DNA from 2 places in the Marinicrinis sediminis genome. Region 2 is predicted to be linked to the other one. Evidence: predicted binding sites of a transcription regulator. Region 2 holds the regulator's gene; the other holds the start of a gene.

Region 1 (3,421 bases), on a different contig from region 2:
AGACCATTACCGACTACGGGATCTTGTATCATGATGGAGTGTCCGGCAAAGCCAGACTGTATGCCAATCATGTGAATGGCATGGATCAGGTGCTGCAACTGATGATCATTGTGGAAAACACATCGGACAAATCGGTAAAGGTAAAGGTGACGAATAAAGGGGAGGCCTATCCCTCTGTCTACGCCCAATTGTTTGGTCAGCATGCAGCTCTGGATTTCATGCTGAACAAGCATCGTGAGACTGAAATGAGCCTTGAACCCGGAGAGAAGGGCATCCTCGTCAAAATGCCGAAGGTGTACCCGGCTCAAGGAACCAATATGATGTATGATATTGAGACAGACGGTTCGGCCGAGGTATACTTCGCGGCCATGGAGTGGGGAGATTCCGCGTCTAACCTGGATACGTATCCACCTCTGCCTTATGTCAATCATATCCGGGGCACGTTTGTCGCCTCTTCCAAGCAACTTCGTTATGATGGAGCGGGATTGACCGAGCCGGCAAAATTGTCAATCGGAGACGGGAAATTGGATCCGTTCACACCGGGCTTTGATCCCATGCGTGGCATCGCCACTTCGCTGACCGGAAACTATGGTGTCACCTATGAACTGGTCATTGAACGCCCTGAAAAAATGGCGGTGCTGCTCGTTCCGCGCGGTGGAAATTACAAGGGTCCAGTGGCCATTAACGGCGTGCCGCAAATGGTACCCAAATCAGGCATCCTCAATGTCAACGATGGCGCTCAATTGATCGCCAGAACGAAGGGCACCGAGAAAGAGTTGAAATTGGAGCTCATTCCGGCAGCCGGTTCTTCCCTGCCTGTGAATCTGCTGTTTTTCCCGCTCGATGAGCAAAAATAAAATAACAGCCATTAAAAAAAGGTATCTGAGCCCGAAATGCATGCATTTCGGCCAGATACCTTTTCGTTTGTCATAATTAGATTATACCTTTTCAATGACGCGATCGACGATACCATATTCTTTTGCTTCTTCTGCACTCATAAAGTAATCGCGGTCTGTATCTTTCTCGATTCGTTCAAGCGGCTGGCCGGTACGTTCTGCCAGAATCTGATTGAGCTTATCTCTCATTTTCAGAATTCGCTTTGCACGAATTTCGATATCGCTGGCTTGACCTTCAGCTCCACCTAGCGGCTGATGAATCATCACTTCACTGTTTGGCAGACAATAACGTTTTCCTTTCGCTCCCGCATTCAGCAGGAAAGCGCCCATCGAAGCTGCCATTCCTACACAGATCGTAGAGACATCAGGCTTGATAAACTGCATCGTATCAAAGATCGCCATTCCTGCGGTGATCGAACCACCCGGGCTGTTGATATATAGAGAAATGTCTTTTTCCGGATCATCTGCAGCCAGAAACAGCATCTGCGCAATAATCGAGTTGGCCACCACGTCATTGACCGGGGTGCCCAGGAAAATGATGCGATCCTTCAGCAAGCGCGAATAAATATCATAGGCACGCTCTCCGCGATTGGTTTGTTCGACAACCATAGGTACATAGCTCATTGGTAAACCCTCCTTCAAAAAATGAACCTATCCATTCTTACTCCTAGAATAGCCTAAATCCATCGATTCAAGACATCCGGGGAACGGTTAGGAAGTAGCTAAGTAATACTATATCGGAAATAAACATTAAGGTCAAGAAAGGTCAAACATAGATCAAAAAAATTTTGACGGGTATGAAAATCGTCAAATTAGGGTAAATCTTTAGATGGCGCGCTCGCGAGGGATCGAACCTCGATCTCAGGCTCCGGAGGCCTGCGTCATATCCATTGGACCACGAGCGCACGTATATGTCAGTCTGAACCCCGACTCGCCATCGTATAAACGATGATGGCTGCGCGATCAGGGATATCAGGGACAGCAAGAATTATTCTATCGCAGTTTCTAATAAAAATCAAGACGTCCATACAGGAAAGTTTATCTTGCATTTTCAGTCTGTTTTCAATACAATGAAGTTGTAGGCGGGACACAAAACGATAGAGCGGGACTAATAATGTCCACGCACCGCAGACAGCTTTTTAAGGCAAGGGATGAATTTGGAGTGGAGAGAATGAGAAAATTCATAGAAATTCAAAAACATCTTTTGCCTGATTTCATTGATACCTTGAAAAAGCGTTACAACATTTTGCACCATGTGATGCTCAGCGGTGTCATTGGACGCCGGAATCTGGCTATCTCGCTTCATATGACGGAGCGCACGCTTCGGAGCGAGCTGGATTTTCTGAAAGAGCAGGGTCTGCTGGAGACAGAGAGCATCGGCATGCGGGTGACTGAGGCCGGCGCACAGCTGCTGGAAGACATGCAGCCTTATCTGAAAGACATCTTCGGACTGACAGACATGGAGGCACACATTCGCCAGCTATATAGTCTGAAGCAGGTTGTGATCGTACCGGGAGATTCCGAGCAATCAGAATCTACCCTGAAGGAACTCGGGCGAGCCGGAGCCGCTTCGCTTCGCAAATATGTGGGAGCAGAGGATGTCATTGCGGTAGCCGGAGGCACCACGATGGCCGAGGTGGCCGAGGGTCTCAACGTATCGTCCCAATGGAAGGGAAATGTATTCGTCCCTGCCAGAGGCGGTCTGGGTGAGCGAGTCGAGCTGCAGGCCAATACCGTCGCTTCGATCATGGCTAAGAAAACGGGTAGCAGCTATCGATTGCTGCATGTACCGGACCATTTGGGCGAGGAAGCCTATCACACCCTGATGCAAGATTCCAACATTCAGGAAATCATTCAGTTCATTCGGAAAAGCCGCATTGTCCTGCATGGTATCGGAGATGCTATGACCATGGCCAGACGGAGAAAAACCGATGAGAACGCCATGCGTCAGCTGGCTAAGGCCGGTTCGCTGGCAGAAGCCTTTGGCTATTACTTTGACCGCGATGGTCAGGTTGTCCACAACATCCCGACCGTTGGACTTCGTCTGGAGGACATCATGAAGACAGAGGTCGTGATTGGGGTTGCTGGAGGCCGGAGCAAGGGGGAAGCCATTGCCGCCGTATTGAAATTCGGTCACGAGGATGTACTGGTTACCGATGAAGCGGCCGCGATGGAAATCATTCGTCATTCATAATGGGGCATCTGTCTCATTTTGAAAATATACTATTTGAATTCATAGGAGGAATTACTGTGGTAAAAGTAGGTATTAACGGTTTTGGACGTATTGGTCGTAACGTATTCCGCGCTGCATTGAACAACACTGAAGTTGAGATCGTAGCGATTAACGATTTGACAGATGTAAACACGCTGGTTCATTTGCTGAAATATGACACCACACATGGTCGTTTCAATGCGACTGTTGAAGCGGGTGAAGGAGAAATTATCGTAAACGGCAAATCCGTTAAAGTATTTGCTGAGAGAGATCCGGGTGCACTCCCTTGGGCTGAAGTTGGCGCAGAAATCGT
Region 2 (3,421 bases):
CGAATGAGGCCCAGTAAAATATGCTCGGTTCCGATGTTGTTATGACCTAAACGAACTGCTTCTTCCTGTGCCAATGCCAGAACTTTCTGTGCGCGTTCTGTAAATCTACCAAACATCATATGCTTACACCTCCATAATAAAATTCATGTTGTCATATCCGGGATATGCCTGTTGCCCTGTCGTCGTCAATGGGTGGACAAGTTGTTTCATCCAGGGGTAGATCCAATTCTTTCACGAATCATCTGTGCGCGTCTCATATCCCGCTCTTCAGGGCTTAGCTGGGTGCCCGAATATTGCTGCAGGAATCCCGGCTGGGTCATGACCATCAGCTCATTGTAGCTGCATGCAGCCACTCCTTGAATCAATGCCAGATCGATGCCGAGCCGAAGATCGGACAGACGCTGAGACGCTTCCTTGGAATCGATAATGTGGGCATGAGCCAGAATGCCGTAAGAGCGCTGAACCCGATCCATGATTCGATTTTTCGATTCCGACATCAGTTTCGTGCGTGCGGCTCGTTCATGTTCAATAATTTGTTTGACGACACTATGCAGATTATCCATAATTTCTTCTTCAGACTGCCCTAATGTAATTTGATTCGACACTTGGAACAGATTTCCTAGCGCCTCTGTCCCTTCGCCATAAATTCCTCTGACCGCAAGTCCGACCTGATTGACCGCACTCAGGATGCGATTGATCTGCTGAGTGAGGACCAGTGCCGGCAAGTGGAGCATGACGGAGGCTCGAAGTCCTGTGCCTACATTGGTCGGACAACTGGTCAGGAAGCCTCTCTGCTCATCAAATGCATAGTTCATCTGTGCTTCAAACAGATCATCCATTTGATTGGCCAGCGCCCACGCTTCCTTGATTTGCAGACCGGGATACAGGCATTGAATGCGCAAATGATCTTCTTCGTTTACCATAATACTAATCGCTTCATTGTCACTGAGAATGACTGCCCCATTTCGAGAGTCATTCGCCAGATTGGGACTGATCAGATGTTTTTCAACGAAAACTCTGCGCTGCAGGTCATTCATTTCGGATAACGGCAACCACTCAAATGAAGCCACTTCCTGAAATTCCTCATCATCCGCCACTTTTTTTGCCAGATTCATGACTTCTTCAGATTGATGGTTGGTGGCCAGCATAGGGAAGGGATAGGACTGCACATTCCGTGCCAGCCTGATTCGACTGCTGATCACGATGTCCGATTCAGGACCTCCGCCTTTCATCCATTCACTTAATGCCTGATCCATAAAACGTTCAAGTGACACCTCGTCTCCTCCTTTACATCCCGGATATTTTCCGTTCCAGCTCTCGAATCTGATCTCTCAGCTCGGCGGCCTGCTCGAACTCTTCTTGTTCGATTTTCTGATGCAGCCGTTCCTTCAACTGATCAATTTCGCGTCGGTACTTTATTTTCCCGCCTGACCTGGCCGGAACTTTTCCAGCGTGAGTGGTGGTGCCGTGAACCCTCCGGAAAACGGGATCGAGACGAGCAGCAAAATATTTATAGCAGTCGCTGCAGCCAAACCGTCCTATTTTTCCAAACTGACTGTATGTGAGGCCACAGGTTTCGCATCGCAGTGGCTGCTCTGTTTTGGAGAAGGCGGAGTTGGATGGTTCAAAATCAAGCAAACCGGACAATAAATTATGAATGGAAAACCCATTCGGTGCGCCCGGTATTTTGTCTCCCCGTTCCCTGGCACATACTTCACAGAGATGATACTCCGTTTTTTCTCCATTTATAATTTTCGTAAAATGCAATGATGCAGGACGGCTTCCACATTCCTGACAGACCATGGATGCTGACCTCCTTTGTTTCTAGTGTATTCCACTCGACATTCTCTTAGCCTTCCGGCATCAGATAAAGGATCTTCTAAGCGTCTATCACTTAAGTATCGTCTCCATGATGAGCGAAAGCTCTTCACCCAATCTGTGACCTTAATCTGTTCCTTGCGATTTGTCACTTACGATCTGTCCACCTACGTCTTCGTCAATAAGGCGATGAGCATCGCTTTAAGCAGTTTCGCCCGAATTTCATCACGCAGTGGGAGCTTGAGCACCAGTACTTCCCGGGATATAGCCGCCTTTAACAAGTGGGCTTCCCGTTTCGTCAGAATATCGCCATCCTCAAGCTGATAGATCAGCCCCTCAGCGGTACTCTGATCAATTCTGGGGCCGATGGTTTGAATCAGGAAGTCATCCAGCTTCGCATGCTGCGGCAAACAAACTTTTTGAATGCGAATGTATCCGCCTCCTCCACGCTTGCTTTCCACAAGATACCCTTTTTCCAAGGTAAATCGTGTGCTGATCACATAGTTAATTTGTGAAGGGACACATTGAAATTGATCAGCTAGCTCATTGCGCTGGATCTCGATCATCTGATTCGAACTGTCCTGCAATATTTTTTTCAAATGCCGCTCAATCAAATCCGAAATGTTTCGCACCCTCACTCCTCCTTACCATGCAATATTCTTGATGAATCAGCATTTTACCGACTGTTTTTTGACTTTGACTTTCTTTGACTTTAATTATAGCGAATTTTTTTTCCCGATGCAAGTATGCCCTTCTGCTTGCCTGCATGTTGGCCTTTCGATATACATTGTTGCCTGTTCAGATGATTTTATCCGCCGTGAAAGCCGATGATCCCCGAGAATGGAAAAACCCAGACAGCTCGAGTGGCTGCCTGGGTTCTGCGTTTTCGTGAATGTCATTCGTGTGTGTTATTGCGTATCTCATTAGTAGGCGTAATGCAGTACAGGTTTTCCGTTTTCCAGAAACACGTCAAGATTCGGAAGGATCGTTTCCAAAATCTCTGCATGCACATAGGTCTCCCCGTTTTTCGTAATAAAATGTCCCTTTTGCTGATCGATGGTTTTTGACGTATTCCCATGCACGATGGTTCTCTTCGTATCCGTGCTCGTATGTTGGAACGAGACCGGAGCGAGGGTGCTCAAGAGACTCGTTTCCACGTACAGCTTGTCCTTAAAAACAGTGACGGCTGATTCATGCAGCACCTTCAGTCCATTCACGATCACGTAATCTGAGTAATCTTCCAGTGTGATGGTTTGGGTTCCCAGTGTATGCAGTCCTTTAACCAGTTGCGCCAATTCGTCCTCTTCATAAATATCCGGAACGAGGCCGACACCCTCAATGTCATGCTTGTTCGGTGTCAGATAAGCATCGGTCGTAAAGATCAGCATTCCCTCATTAGAAAGCTGGAAAACATGCTGCATTCTGGCCTTGCCATACGTAGGCGTCCCGATAATTTGGGCTTTGCCATGATCCTGGAGCGCACCGGCCAATATTTCGGATGCACTCGCGGAGAAGTCATTGACCAGCACCACAATCGGGATATCCAGTTCTGTCCCTCCCAAGATGACATGCGGTCTGGTGTAGCCGGTCCGATCCGTCGTAT

The links. The regulator CtsR, encoded in region 2, represses protease genes until heat stress. The targets are predictions, from matches to a motif close to ATGGTCAATAAAGGTCAAACA.
Region 1: the regulator CtsR is predicted to act here: its motif matches at 1,649-1,669, upstream of clpP (ATP-dependent Clp endopeptidase proteolytic subunit ClpP).

What each region holds. Positions count from the first base shown of each region.
Region 1 is NZ_JBHUMM010000007.1:264,275-267,695, reverse strand. Features, by position in the region: gene ACFSUC_RS05165 (stalk domain-containing protein) at 1-857, shown strand, start outside; gene clpP (ATP-dependent Clp endopeptidase proteolytic subunit ClpP) at 939-1,520, opposite strand; tRNA gene ACFSUC_RS05155 (tRNA-Arg) at 1,727-1,801, opposite strand; gene ACFSUC_RS05150 (sugar-binding transcriptional regulator) at 2,068-3,090, shown strand; gene gap (type I glyceraldehyde-3-phosphate dehydrogenase) at 3,147-3,421, shown strand, end outside.
Region 2 is NZ_JBHUMM010000038.1:59,526-62,946, forward strand. Features, by position in the region: gene clpC (ATP-dependent protease ATP-binding subunit ClpC) at 1-119, opposite strand, end outside; gene ACFSUC_RS13095 (protein arginine kinase) at 207-1,256, opposite strand; gene ACFSUC_RS13100 (UvrB/UvrC motif-containing protein) at 1,288-1,803, opposite strand; gene ACFSUC_RS13105 (CtsR family transcriptional regulator) at 1,986-2,450, opposite strand; gene ACFSUC_RS13110 (S41 family peptidase) at 2,742-3,421, opposite strand, start outside.